2 regions of the Paenibacillus sp. FSL M7-0420 genome follow, and region 1 is predicted to be linked to the other one. Evidence: riboswitches for the same ligand, from Rfam matches in the RefSeq annotation. Region 1 holds a riboswitch; the other holds the start of a gene.
The links. Region 1 has a riboswitch for glycine ahead of MKX51_RS30320 (amino acid permease). Riboswitches for the same ligand answer to the same signal wherever they lie in the genome.

Region 1 (7,517 bases):
AACCAGAGCGGGGTGAACAGCAGCGCTGGACGGGTCTCATCGGCAAAGAGCATGATGATCAGAATGGTGGCGAACAGCGCCAGGACAGCATAGTTAATTACCGGGGTGAACGGCGCTTTAAATTTGGAAGTGGCATGTAAGTCCGGGCGGTTCCTTTTATACTTGATATGGCAGACCAGCACAACGCCCCAGACCCAGATGAAGCAAATGGCGCTGATCGTAGTCACGATGCCGAAGGCCTGACCCGGAATAAGCTTGCTGAGCAGTGCCCCGGCAGAGATCACTATAGTAGAAATGAATAGGGAATTCGCAGGTACATGATTCCGGTTCAGCTTGCCGAGCTGAGGGGAGGCCTGATTCCGTCTGCTCAGATTGTAGAGAATCCGGCTGGTCGAGAACATCCCGCTGTTGCAGGCGGAGGCCGCCGAGGTTAAGACAACGAAATTGATAATGCCCGCAGCGACGGGAATGCCGACCAGACTGAAGGTGCGCACGAACGGACTTTCAGACGCGCTAAGCTGGGTCCAGGGATTAATGCACAGCAGCACGAAGAGCGCGCCGACATAGAAGAAGAGAATCCGCAGCGGAATTTTGTTGATCGCGGACGGGATGTTTTTCTCAGGATTAGCCGTCTCCGCTGCCGATACCCCCACCAGCTCCACGCCGACATAGGCGAATACCACCATCTGGAAGGAGAACAGGAAGCCCTTCACTCCGTTCGGGAACACGCCCCCGTGCTCCCAGAGATTGCGGACTGACACTGAGCCAGCATCCGTCTTGAACTGGGTCACCAGCAGGACAATCCCCAGGCCGATCAGAGCCAGAATCGTAACCACCTTGATCAGAGCAAACCAGAATTCGAGTTCGCCGAAGCTTTTGACCGTGAGCAGATTGAGCCCGAGCAGAATGATCAGGCAGATCACGGCCGGCACCCACTGCGGAATATCGAACCAGTACTGCACATAGACACCCACCGCAATCACATCGGCCATCGCCGTCATAATCCAGCAGAACCAGTAGGTCCAGCCTGTAATGAAGGCCGCGCGCGGCCCCAAGTAATCCTCAGCAATATCTGTAAAAGACTGATACCCCGCCTTCGAGAGCAGCAGCTCCCCCAGCGCCCGCATCACAAAAAACACGGCAATCCCCACGATCAGATACGTGAGCATAATGGAAGGCCCGGCCTGCTGAATCGCCTTGCCTGAGCCCAGGAATAATCCTGTGCCGATCGTACCTCCGATGGCGATTAGCTGAACATGCCGGTTCGCAAGCTCTCTTTTTAATTCTGTCTGTGCCATACCTGTTTCCCCCTTAATGAATTCAACGCTGTAAATAACGCAAAAAGGAGACTGGATGTCATCCAATCTCCCGGTTCATAAAAAGTTCCAAATAAGCTTCTGCAGCAGCGGCTAATCCGCACGGCAAAACACAAATCCGGTACTCTTCTGTCCTTTTGCCTGAGATTGTGAACCCTTCGGCGCTGCGGTTCCCCGCAGTCTCTCCAGAAGCTGCTCCAGCTATAGTGTGATCCATAGCCTTCATAGCTTGCGAATATTTAATTATTTGAAGCTGACTTCATGTAAATATTTTTCAATTCTATGCACAGTCCAGACTTCTGTCAATATCATTTGTTACTCTCTTGGTCATCGCCGGGTGTCCTGCACTGCTTCATTGCATGTTATTTAACCGTAATTTTGGTTTCCAGGTCTTTATAATAAGTTTTAGCCCACTGACCCTGCTTGTCTTTGAACATCTTCCCGCTGGCATCTTTGGAATACGTAAAAGGCTTAACGCTAATGGACTTCGGAACGGCTGGGAATGCACTATAGTTCTGTTCCTCGGAACCGCTTGTCCGGACTTTCTCAAACGGCTTGCCCCATGGCGAAATCACATTTCCTTTCTCGTCCACAAGGTCATATAACATTCTTTCCGGGTTGTTCACCTTGGACTTGGCCGCTGCCGGAACTTCCCCCTTAAAGGTCACCTGCAGAGACATCGTTAACGCGGTCATCTCGAAGGAATTCACCGTATAATTGAATTTGTTGTTCTTCTTGGAGACGCCCGGCTTCAGGCTTAACAGGGTTCCCAGCTTGTTTACTTGAACTTTAAAAATAAACGGCTCCTTCACCCCGTTGGCGTATGCCTTCAGCGTCAGGTCGAATTTGTCCGGGATTTGCTGCTTCATGGCTCCCTTACTCAAATAGATCAAGGCTGTGTCCGTATCTTCCAAATTGGGAATGATGGAAGTATCAAACAGCAGCTTTTTCCCATTGATTAACACGTCCATATTCCTGGTCTGGTCCATGAAAGAACCGTTCTTGTCCACCGTCCCTCCCTCCTGCCGGATGCCTGCGATAAGTTGATTACTGTCATAGATCAGATCGGTTAGTGTCAGGGTTACCCCCTCCTGGGTCACGGCCTGATTCGGAGCAGCAGCAAGCCCTTTCTGGAAAACAGCCTTCAGAGTGGCGTTGTCGCTGGCCGCGAACGCGCTGTCAGCCTTAGCATCCTTGTTGACATTGGCTGCCGCCGCTACGGGTACAGTGAATCCCCCGCCGACAACTGCCCCTCCGAGTACAGCAGTTACTGCTGTTGCTATCATTGCTTTCTTCATCGTATTTAAGCTGATCGTGTACATAGTTTCTCTCCTTTGCTTATTAAGAATATACAGGTATAACGTTCCCCTGCTGCTATTTTGTGACAGGAGCGCAGAATAACCTCCTACCTGCACAAAGTCATTTTTGAATAAACAGGGTCATTTGCAAGAAAGAATTCGGTTCATCCGCTCTACTATAATAAGTTCATCCAGAACAAGTAGAGTGAGGTTAGAACTTATGGCAAATCCCGTACCACAAGCTATGAACACCAAGTTAGCGACACCGCCCCAGGGCCGTTTCGGCCGTCTGCTGCACAATATCGTGCGATACCGGGTGCTGCTGCTGATGCTGCTGCCCACATCGATTATCTTTTTCATCAACTGCTATATTCCGATGTTCGGATTATTCATTGCCTTCAAGAACATCAACTACGTGGACGGCATTATGGGCAGTCCCTGGGCCGGGCTCGACAACTTCCGGTTCCTGTTCGCCACCTCTGACGCCCTGCGCGTAACCATCAACACCGTGGGGTACAATGTGGTCTTCATTATCTCAGGCCTCATTCTCTCCGTCTCGCTGGCGATTGCGATCAATGAGGTGCGAAACAAGCTGGCTTCGAAGTTCTTCCAGACCGTCATGATTATGCCGAACTTCCTGTCCATGGTCGTGGTCAGCTTCATCGTCTATGCCTTCCTGCACCCGGAGTACGGCTTCCTGGTCAAGCATATTCTGCCAATGTTCGGCTACTCCTCAGTGAATGCCTATATGCATCCTAACGCATGGCCTTACATTCTGTGGATCACCAAAATGTGGCACTCCATCGGGATCGGCAGCGTCATCTACCTTGCAGCCATCACCGGCATCAGTGAAGAGCTGTACGAAGCTGCGGTGATGGACGGCGCCAGCAAATGGCAGCAGATCACCAAGATTACCCTGCCGCTGCTCACGCCGATCATGGTCATTCTCACGATTCTTAACATGGGCGGCATCTTCCGCTCTGACTTCGGGCTGTTCTACCATGTGACCCTGGACTCCGGTGCGCTGCGCTCAACTACGGACGTCATCGACACCTATGTCTACCGGGGCCTGATCCAGCTCAACGACCTGGGGATGTCCTCAGCAGCGAACTTCTATCAATCGGTCGTCGGCTTCTTCCTGGTCATCGGCGCGAACGCTCTGGCCCGCAAGCTGAACCGCGATACGGCGCTTTTCTAGAAACGGAGGATTCTAATGACTACTGCATCCCGAAGCAACCCTTATACCAAAGGCTCCACTACCGCCCAGATTATTCTGAATGTATTCTTCATCGCCTTCAGCCTGGCATGTATTCTGCCGATCCTGCTCATTGTCGCCATCTCCTTAACCAACGAGAAGGCCTTGACGCTGCAGGGTTACAAGTTCTGGCCCGATCATATCGATGCGTCTGCGTACCAATATCTGTTCAAGCATTCGGAGACACTGGTTAAGGCGTATGGCGTCAGCCTGACGGTTACGGTGATCGGAACGGTGCTGGCCGTGCTGCTGATTGCGCTGTATGCGTATCCGCTCTACCGGAAGGATTTTCCCTTCAAAAAAACATTCAACTTCTACCTGCTGATCACCATGCTGTTCTCGGGAGGGCTTGTCCCCTTCTATCTGCTGTACGTGAACTATCTCGATCTGAAGGACTCGCTGGTTGCGCTGATCCTGCCCGGCCTGTCCAATGCCTTCTATATCTTCATCACCCGTACCTTCTTCCAGCAGACGATCCCGGAGGAGATGATTGAATCCGGCAAGCTGGACGGGGCTTCGGAATGGCGGATATTCTTCCAGCTTGTGCTTCCGATCTCCCTGCCTGTTCTGGCTACGATCGGTCTGTTCACTACACTGATGTATTGGAATGACTGGTTCAACTCCATGCTATTCATTAATGACACCGACAAGTTCTCCCTGCAATACGTCATGATTCAGATGATCCGCCAGGCGGAATTCTTCAAAACCCAGCTTGCCGGCAGCGGTGTCGCCCTGATGGTACAGGAATCCGTTCCGACCGAAAGTCTGCGGATGGCTATGGTCGTGCTGTCGATTGGTCCGATTCTGTTCATCTATCCGTTCTTCCAGAAGTACTTCACCAAGGGCCTTACGATTGGTGCGATCAAGGGTTAAGCGGTCTAGCTCTGGCGTAAATGCCGGTTAGAATATATGATCTAATTATCATTCGAGGAGGTTCATACAAATGAGAACAACAAGAAGCTCAGGCACGGTGCTTGCCGCTCTGACTGCCGTGATACTGGGCATTACCGGATGCGGCGGGGGCAACTCGGGTGCAAACGCCCCGTCCAAGGCAGAATCGACAGCAGCAGCCGCAACAGCAGGCACGGAAGGCAGTACGAATCCTGATACTTCAACGTTCCGCAAGCTGAAAGTGTACACGGTCGGGAATTTCCCGCAGAATGATACCAAGGCGGTTGTAGATGAGATCAACAAGTATCTCAAAGAGAAAATCAACGCCGAGATTGACTTCCAGGGACTCCCTTGGTCCTCCTGGGCCGAGAAGATGGCACTGGCTTACCAGTCCGGTGAACAGGTCGATCTGACCTTCGCCCCCAACTGGGCCGACTTCGCCAATAACGTAGCCAAAGGCGCGTTCCTTCCGCTGGATGATCTGTTAGCCAAGTATGGACAAGGCATCAAGGAGACCCTTGATCCCCGCTTCCTGGACGGCGGAACCGTAGACGGCAAAATCTATGCGATTCCTACCAATAAAGAAATTGGTGAGAGCCATACCATTATGTTCCGCAAGGATCTGGTAGATAAATACGGATTCGATGTGAACTCGATTGAGACGCTGGAGGATCTGGAGCCATGGCTGCAGACGATCAAGGAGAAGGAACCGGCTATTGCGCCGATCTGGCTCTCCGGCAGCGGCTCCGATACCCTGGGCTACTTCGACAAGACCAGAGAGAGCATGAAGGAGAACTTCCGTTATGAGCTGGTGGCCGGCGCTCCTGCCGGAATCGTACTGGATACCAAGACTGATAAGATGGTGATCAGCTCCATGGAGTCCGACACCGCAATCTACCGGATGAAGCTCTACGGCGACTGGTTCAGCAAAGGCTACATCAATAAAGATGCTGCAACGACCAAAACCAGTACTGAAGACGCTTTCAAGGCCGGCAAGACCTGGATGAAATTCGGTTCAGACAAACCGGATTCCGACAAGGAAGATTCCATCGCCACCGGCATTGAGCTGGTGAAGCTGAAGGGGAATGAACCCGAGATCAGTACTGCCAGCGTCAGCAACTCCATGATGGCCATCGGACGCACCTCGATTGATCCCGAGCGGACCATGATGCTGCTGAACCTTCTGCATACCGACCCGGTGCTGGTCAATCTCATTGACTTCGGTGTAGAAGGACGGCAATATGTGAAGGTGGAAGGCAAGGAGAACTTCATCAAGCTGCCTGACGGCATTGCTACCCGTGCCGATACCGGCTGGGCGCCGGGCATTGAATGGATGTTCGGTAACCAGACCATAACCTATCTGTGGGAAGGCGAAAGCGCCGACAAGTGGGAGAAATTCAAGGCTTATAACGAGAGCGCCCATAAGGTGAAGTCCTTCGGCTTCAACTTCAATACCGACGCTGTCAAAACACAGGTCTCCGTGGTCAGCAACATTATCAAGGAATTCCGCCCGCTGCTGGAAACGGGCAGCCTGGGTGTAGATAAGGTGCTTACGGAGTACAATAAGAAGCTTAAGGCTAACGGCATTGAAGAGATCCGCGCCGAGGTTCAGAAGCAATACGATGCCTGGAAGGCCAAACAATCCTAAACAAACAAGTGGAAACGACTATGCCGTCCTTTTTAGGACGGCACCCGTTTCAGCGAGAAATATAAGGATAAGTTGTCGTGTGGAACATACCACTTCTTATATTTTAAGCTAAGGGGAAGGACGGCAGCCGTCCTTCCCCTTTCCTGCCGCTCAGCGTGTAATTGTACCTAAGGATAAGGGGGAAGACTGTGAAACTATCATTGCGATTCAAAGTGAGTGCCCTTGTCCTGCTGCTGGTCACGCCGCTGTTCCTCTTTCTCTCTTACACCAACCTCTATTCCACCAACATTGTCCGGGAGAAGGTTGCGAAGTCCGCTTCGGACACGTTGACCCTGCACTTAGGTACACTCGATGAGCTGCTGGAGCAGACCAGCCATTATCTGCTGCGTACGGCCAATGAAAACATGCTGCTGGAGCTCTATTCCGACAGCGGTCCCGACAGCGTCAATTATTATCTGTCCATCCGTAAGCTGATGGACCAGTGGTACAGCGATGTCAGCTACTATACCATTATCCGCAGTGTCTTCGTCTACCATCAGGACCGGGATGAACTCTTCCTGAGCAGCCAGAAGGAGTATTACCAAGAGAAGGAGATGATTGCCTCGGGGCTGTCTTCACACCTCAAGACCCCTAATCTCCAGGCCTCCCTGAAGTGGGAGACCGTGACCCTCGGCGGAGAGCCGGTGTTATTCAAGGTGCTGCCGGACAAGAGCGGCCGGCTTCTCATGGGGGTACTGGTCAGCATCGACTCTCTGGCCCAGCCCCTGACCCAGCTGGAGTCTACCGGAGGCAGCGGACAGGTCGGCATGATCGACAATGACGGTAAGTTACTCTGGGGCCAGTTCGCCAGTGAAGATCTTGCGCTCATCCGCAGCCGGCTTAATCAGCCCAACCCTCGTGCGGATGCCTCGATTCGCCTGAGTAACGGCAATTCGTATCTGCTGATTGACAAGCCCTCTCAATATTCCAATCTGAATGTCTTTTTCCTGCTCGACGAGAAATCCATTCTGGACGAGCTGCCGGTCTTCCAGCGGATCATCAAGGTGATTCCCTTCGTCATTATCCTCGTAATGGTTATCCTGCTGGCTCTGCTTAGCAGACTGGTGTTC
Region 2 (7,517 bases), 470 kb from region 1:
GTTTGGCTACATCGAGGGTACGTACACCGTACTGCTTAAGGTTCTTGCCGGACATCACGAATTCATGCTTGCAGACCCCCGGGAAGGGAATCTCGAAGTAAGGAGCCAGCCGGTGCATCATATAGTTGGCGTTCAGCACAGCGTTCTCGGACACCTCACGCAGGCCGTCGGGACCGTAGGTGCGGATATAGGCATATGCACGGACGAGAATCCCGAAGTTGCCGTAAAAGGCTTTGACGCGGCCGATCGATTCCGGCCCGCCGCAGTCCAGCGTGAAGCTGCCGTCTTCGTTCTGGGCCACCGTAGGCTGCGGCAGGAACGGGATCAGCTTCGCCTTCACACCGACTGGTCCGGCTCCCGGACCTCCGCCGCCGTGCGGCGTACTCATCGTCTTGTGCAGGTTGAGATGCACCACATCGAAGCCCATATCGCCCGGCCGGGTGATGCCCATAATCGCGTTGGAGTTCGCTCCGTCATAATAGAGCAGGCCGCCCGCTTCATGGACAATCGCCGCGATCTCGACAATCTGCGTCTCGAAGAGTCCGAGGGTACTCGGGTTCGTGAGCATCAGCGCAGCGGTGTCGCTGCCAACCGCCGCCTTCAGCGCTTCGAGATCAACCATTCCCTTGTCGTTGGAGGGGATGGTCACGGTATCCAGTCCCGCTGCTGCTGCGCTCGCCGGGTTGGTCCCGTGCGAGGAATCCGGCACGATGACCTTGGTGCGGACCTCGCCGCGGCTCTCATGGTAGGCGCGGATCATCATCAGGCCGGTCCACTCGCCATGGGCGCCGGCAGCGGGCTGCAGGGATACGGCATCCATGCCGGTCAGGGCGGCGAGATCCTTTTGCAGCGTGTACATCAGTTCAAGCGCCCCCTGGATGCTCTCTTCCGGCTGGTACGGATGGATCTTGGAGAGTCCCGGGAAGCGGGCGACATCCTCGTTGATCTTGGGGTTGTATTTCATCGTGCAGGAGCCAAGCGGATAGAAGCCGTTATCGACTCCGAAGTTGCGGCGGGACAGGGCGGTATAGTGGCGGATGACATCCACTTCCGATACCTCCGGCAGTACGACCGGCTCACTGCGCAGCAGCCCTTCGGGAATGAGTGAGCCAAGGGCCTCGCCCTGCGGCACATCACACAGAGGCAGGGAGTAGGCCGAGCGGCCGGGACGGCTTAATTCAAAAATCAGACTTTGTTCCGGTTTCATACACAGCCCTCCAGTGCGCTTGCGAATTCGTCAATTTCGGTCTTGCTTCGTTTCTCCGTTACGGCCACCAGCATATGTCCGGCCAGCTCGGGATAATCCCGGCTTAAGTCATAGCCGCCCAGATAGCCTTCCTTCAGCAGCTTGGAGTTAACTGCACTCACACTGCTGCCCTCCGGGAGCTTCAGGACGAATTCATTGAAGAATAGGGCAGTGAAGACGCGCTCTGCGCCAGTGATTTCAGCCAGCCGCCCAGCGGCATAATGGCTCTTGCGGATGTTCAGCTCACCAACCTCACGCATGCCCTCCTTGCCCATTACGGACAAGTAGACGGAAGCGCACAGTGCCAAGAGTGCCTGGTTGGAGCAGATATTCGAGGTCGCCTTCTCACGGCGGATATGCTGTTCGCGCGCTTGCAGCGTCAGCACGAAGCCGCGCTTGCCATTCCGGTCAACCGTCTGGCCGACGATTCGGCCCGGCATCCGGCGCATCAGCGGCTCAGCCACCGCGAAGAATCCGCAGGTCGGACCGCCGAGCGAAGCGGCAATTCCGAGCGGCTGCGCATCACCGACGACGATGTCTGCCCCGAGCCTTCCCGGGGATTCCAGCACGCCGAGCGCAATCGGGTTCGCGCTGACCACGAGCAGTCCCTTGACCGCATGGATCAGCGGCTCGATCTGGCGCAGATTCTCAATACCGCCGAAGAAGTTCGGCGACTGAACCAGCACAGCGGCCGTATCGCTATCAATGGCTTCGGCCAGCTTGGCGAGATCCGTTACCCCGTCTGCGTAGTCAATCTCCACAATTTGCAGACCCCAGGCGTTGGCGGAGGTACGAAGCACCTGACGCGCTTCCGGGTGAACCGTACGGGAGACAATCAGCTTCTTGCGTTTGGTGGCGCCTGCGGCCAGCACAGCCGCTTCGGAGAAGGCGGTTGCGCCGTCATACATACTGGCATTGGCAACCTTCATTCCGGTCAGCTCACAGATATACGACTGGAATTCAAAGATCGCCTGAAGCTCCCCCTGACTGATCTCCGGCTGGTAAGGAGTGTAAGCAGTATAGAATTCCGAACGGGAAATCACATGGTTGATGACAACCGGAACATGGTGATCATACAATCCGGCGCCCAGGAAGCTGGTGTGCGTGTCGAAGTCGGCATTCTTGTCAGCCAGACCCTTCATATGGCGAAGCAGTGCGTATTCGTCCAGAGCGCCGGACATCGGCATCGTTCCCTGGTAGCGGACGGACTGCGGAATATCCGCGAACAGCTCATCGATGGACTGGATGCCTACGGTCTCCATCATTTCTGCACGGTCTTGCTCGGTCATAGGCAGATAGCGGTGCTTCATTGCGGCTTCACTCCTTGGCTTCTTTTGTAGAATGGGGCTTTGATGACGGCAGCCTTAAGCTGCTTGCCGCGAATCTCCACATACACCTCTGTGCCGATCTCCGTATAGGCAGCATCCAGCAGGGCAAGTCCGAGATTCCGTTTCAGTGTCGGGGATTGGGTGCCTGTCGTTACTTCACCGATCTTGACTCCGTCCGCGTACACGGGGTAGTGGGAGCGGGGAATGCCGCGGTCGATCATCTCCAGGCCCACAAGACGCCGGGGCAGACCGGCTTCCTTCTGCTTCAGCAGGGCGTCACGGCCGATGAAATCGCCTGCATCCAGCTTCACGAAGAACTGGACACCCGCTTCAAGCGGCGTAATCTCCGCCGACAGCTCCTGGCCGTACAGCGGCAGCTTGGCTTCGAAGCGGAGCGTATCGCGTGCGCCGAGTCCGGCGGGAGTCAGGCCATGGGGTGCGCCTGCGGCCAGCAGGCCGTTCCAGAGTGCTGCTGCTGTATCTGCGGGAGCATACAGTTCGAAGCCGTCCTCGCCAGTATATCCGGTACGGGAGAGCAGGACGGTGACGCCGCAGATTTCAGCATGTTCGATGAAGTGGAACGGCTTAAGCTCTGTTAGAGACACCTGCGTGACCTTGGACAGAATCGTCTCTGCCAGCGGACCCTGCAAGGCGAGCAGCAGCGTCTCATCCGAGATATTCTTCAGGGTAACACCGCTGAATTCAGCGGTAAGATGCTCCTGCAGCCACTGGAAGTCCTTGTCGATATTGGACGCATTGACGACAAGCATGTAACGCTCCTCACCCAGCCGGTATACGAGCAGATCGTCCACCACTCCGCCGCTTGGATAGAGCATCAGAGTATACTGCGCCGCGCCGTCTTCCAGGCGGCTGACATCATTCGTGGTCATTCTCTGGAGGAAGGCTTCCGCGCCCTCTCCGGTAACCATGAATTCCCCCATGTGGGATACATCGAACAGTCCGGCCTGATTGCGGACGGCTTCATGCTCCTTCACGATCCCTGTGAACTGCACCGGCAGCTCCCAGCCGCCGAAATCAATACATCTGGACTCCGCATACGCGGCATAGAGATCATAAAAAGGTGTTCTTCTCAAAGACTCCATCTCGTCACTCCCTTGGCTTTGATTACATACGAAAAAGGACAGGCGAAAGCCATTATGCACGCATGCATAAATGGACTTTCGCTCTGTCCTTTGTACCTGAGAGTTACCCTGCAGCTGTTGGTGCAGGTTTCCCCGTTGGTGATCCGTCAGCCTATGCTACAGGCCTGGATGCTCTCCAGAGATGCGTCCGGCAAAGGTCCTTTTGCCTGAGAGATTCACCCATCCCGGGCTTACTCCTTCGGCGCTGTCTTCCTGTGAGACAGTCTCTCCCTATGCCATCATTCGCAAACCATATGTTTTTCTACTGACTCCATTAAACCGGGTAACCCTCCGCCCTGTCAATCAAAAAACGTCAAAAAGTTGACAAATTTAATTTTACTGTCAGTTATATTGACATTAGGCAAGCCGATAACTTAGGCTATAACTAAATTTAGAACTCCAATTACGGAAAAGAGGCGGCTTGGAAATGAGTGAAGTGCTGGACAACCTGCTATACAGCGAAGAGCATGAGTGGGCGCAGCAGGGCGAGGGACGCGTAGTACGTGTAGGGATTACGGATCATGCGCAGCATCTGCTGGGCGATATCGTGTTTGTAGAATTTCCGGAAGTGGGTGCAGCAATCTCCGCAGGCGACAGCGTGGGCAGTATCGAATCCGTGAAGACCGTATCGGAGCTATATTCACCCGTATCCGGTAAGGTGACCAAGATCAACGATGCGCTGGAGGCCAGCCCGGAGCTGATCAATGATCAGCCTTACGGAGACGGTTGGATTTTTGAGCTGGAGCCTGATGCTGAGTTCGCAGAGGCAGTAACCGGCCTGCTGGATGCGGCAGCGTACAAGGAACTGGTTGGGGAATAAGGCTTAGCTTATTTGCGAAAGCGGCTGAATACGGCAGACTTCTCTTTATTACATTAGATGTTACTAATGTGAGAGGTCTGCCTTTTTGCGTCTGTATATCATTCTGGATACCCGAGCAGACCCGGATACAGGCCCGGAGCCAGATGCCACAACAGGGGCAGAAGAGCCAGACCTGCAAGGGAAAATGCAGAGCACAGCAGCAGGAAACGGTATCTTTTTCGCGGACGGGTGGCGGGCTTGAGCACGAAATAATACACTCCGGCTGAATAAAACGGGAAAAGCACGGCGGCGGACATCCCCATACAAACGATAAATGTCGCTTCCCCGGCAGAACTTGGAATCATGGCTTCCGGGTTATAGACCGGATTGACTTGTAAAAAGAGGAGAAGAAACGTCGAATACGCGCTCAGCAGAAGCAGGGGGAAACAGCGGATCCGCCCATTCCCGGACAAGCCGTAGAGCATCCACCAGACCCCGAACCAGGCCAGGGCGAAGATAGCTCCGGCAATAAGGTAATCAGCGCCAATGGCAATCAGCTTATCCAGCGGGTAGACGCGGGCCAGGTCTCCCCAGAAGTAGCGGGAGGAGAAGAACTGCATGAAGGCGGCAAAAAATCCGACGAAGAGGGTAAGCATCCCTTGGGCAATAATGATCATGATCAGCGAAACTGCCAGCCGCAAAAACCTGAAAACCCTGCGGCCTCCGGCGCCGCTCTGTTTGTATCCTGCATAGCGGTCTATCTCCTTATATTAGCGAATGGATATATGCTTTTGCCGCCTGCCGGTATCTGAGCAGATTCGCTCGTGGTTCCGTGCTATTCTTCCTCCTGCAGCTGACGCAGCACAATGAGTTCGACCCGGCGATTCTTCTGTCTGCCTTCGGTAGTAGCATTATCATATGCAGGTCTGGTATCCGCGTAACCGGCATACTGGAAAGTATCAGGGCTAAGGCCCTCGTTATCCAGGAAAAAGCGCAGCACAGATAATGCGCGGGCGCCGGACAGCTCCCAGTTATCCGTATATTCCGAAGCGGCGGTTACCGGAACATTGTCGGTGTGGCCTTCGATGCTGATGGTCGCGCCGATGCCGCGGAACAGGCCGGAGAGCTGGCGTAGTGCAGGGAGTGCAGGCGATTTCAGCTCAGCCTTACCCGCATCGAACAGGAAGCGGTCACTGAGCGTGATGGCAATGCCCTGCGGCTTATCCGCAACAAAAATCTGCTCACCCAGGTTATTCTCCTCCACGTATTGGGTGATAACCCACATAAGCGCAGCCAGCTTCGCCTCCTGTTCCCGAAAAGCAAGCTCGCGCGCTGACGGCTGGTGTCCAGCCCCGTCTCCTTCTTGTCCGGCTGCAGGAGTACCCGCCCCGGTTCCATCCGTCCCGTCCGCATTCGCAGAATCTGTGGCCGAAGGACCGCCAGCCGTTCCGCCGTCTTCATTATGCCCCTTCGCGACGCCAGTCCCTGTGTTTCCCTGATTGCCCTCCAGAACGCCGTTTCCGCCCTCCAGTACTGTACTTCCGCTTTTGAAGGTATCCGATAAGGAGCCGCTGACAATGGCATATTTCTGCGAGTCGAGGCTGCTCATGGCATACAGAATCACGAAGAAAATAAGCAGAAGCGTGATCAGATCCGCGTAGGTAATCATCCAGCGGTCCCGGCTCTCTTTGCCTGCGGCGGCCCGGGGCTGCCGGCGGTTTCTTTGTCTCATAGCGGGTCTCCCGGACTGGTGCTGGCGCTGCGTTTAGGGGCGTCTGCCAGGAAGGGGGCCAGCTTTTGCCGGACGAGATGCGGGTGATCCCCGTTCTGCAGGGACAGAATGCCAACAAGCAGCATCTCCATGGTGCCTAGCTCACTTTGGCTGCGGGATTTAATTTTGGAGGCAATGGGTAAAAAGAGTAGATTGGCGCTGGCTACGCCATAGAGTGTTGCTGTAAAAGCTACGGCAATGGACGCGCCCAGATTCGAAGGGTCCGTTAAGTTGCTGAGTACCCGGATCAGCCCCATAACGGTGCCGATAATGCCCATGGTCGGTGCATAGCCGCCAGCGGCTTCGAATATTTTGGCATAGCCTTCATATTTCAGTTCCTTGGCATCCATCCCAAGCTCCAGGATCTGCCGGACCTGATCCGGGTCATTGCCGTCGACAATCAGAAACAGGCCTTCACGGGTGAAGGGATCTGGATGTTCCTCCGCTCGTTTCTCCAGTGCAAGCACACCGCCGCGCCGCGTTAGTGCAGCCATAGCGATCAGTTCTTCAGCTTGTTCCCGGCTGTTATCTTGCTGCCTGCCAAAAGCCACGCGTAGCGCCGCCGGAATGCTGCGGAGCTTGGAAGCCGGGAAGCTGATGAGTACCGCCGCAAGGGTGCCGCCGAATACGATCAGGGCAGCATTGGGCTGCAGCAGGCCGGACAGGCTGCCGCCTTCCCACAGAAAACCGCCGATCATGGCGGCAATCCCGGCCAGCAGGCCGATTATTGTAGTAAAATCCATAAATTCAGGCTCCTTAAATTTCTATATATTATGGTTTGCAACAGTCTGGGCAACGCTGTATAATAAACGGGAACGTGCATTCCTATCTTCCATATTTTTCAGTATGGTATGGAGGAGGAAGCTATTGGGTTACAATTATAATATATTCATATATTCTAGACGATAGAGGGGAGACGGGCAAATGAGTGATATTGTCGTCAGTACGAAGACTTTTGAACTGGAGTCCGAGTATACACCCCAGGGCGATCAGCCTCATGCCATAGAAGAGTTATTGGACGGCATCCGGCAGGGCAAGAAGCACCAGACGCTGCTGGGAGCGACAGGTACAGGCAAGACCTTTACCATCGCACAAGTGATTTCCAAGTTGAACCGCCCCACGCTGGTTATTGCGCACAACAAGACGCTTGCTGCGCAGCTGGCGAGTGAGTTCAAAGAATTTTTTCCGAGCAATTCCGTGGATTACTTCGTCAGTTACTACGATTATTACC

Region 2: linked by a shared signal. The riboswitch ahead of gcvT (glycine cleavage system aminomethyltransferase GcvT) and the one ahead of MKX51_RS30320 (amino acid permease) in region 1 are both predicted to bind glycine.

The regions. Positions count from the first base shown of each region.
Region 1 is NZ_JBBOCJ010000001.1:7,066,429-7,073,945, forward strand. Features, by position in the region: gene MKX51_RS30320 (amino acid permease) at 1-1,298, opposite strand, end outside; glycine riboswitch at 1,436-1,515, opposite strand; gene MKX51_RS30325 (DUF5643 domain-containing protein) at 1,679-2,638, opposite strand; gene MKX51_RS30330 (ABC transporter permease) at 2,835-3,812, shown strand; gene MKX51_RS30335 (carbohydrate ABC transporter permease) at 3,828-4,742, shown strand; gene MKX51_RS30340 (ABC transporter substrate-binding protein) at 4,813-6,408, shown strand; gene MKX51_RS30345 (sensor histidine kinase) at 6,597-7,517, shown strand, end outside.
Region 2 is NZ_JBBOCJ010000001.1:6,593,288-6,600,804, reverse strand. Features, by position in the region: gene gcvPB (aminomethyl-transferring glycine dehydrogenase subunit GcvPB) at 1-1,207, opposite strand, end outside; gene gcvPA (aminomethyl-transferring glycine dehydrogenase subunit GcvPA) at 1,204-2,556, opposite strand; gene gcvT (glycine cleavage system aminomethyltransferase GcvT) at 2,553-3,677, opposite strand; glycine riboswitch at 3,759-3,858, opposite strand; glycine riboswitch at 3,862-3,959, opposite strand; gene gcvH (glycine cleavage system protein GcvH) at 4,144-4,536, shown strand; gene MKX51_RS28335 (hypothetical protein) at 4,635-5,216, opposite strand; gene MKX51_RS28330 (flagellar motor protein MotB) at 5,351-6,247, opposite strand; gene MKX51_RS28325 (flagellar motor protein) at 6,244-7,029, opposite strand; gene uvrB (excinuclease ABC subunit UvrB) at 7,211-7,517, shown strand, end outside.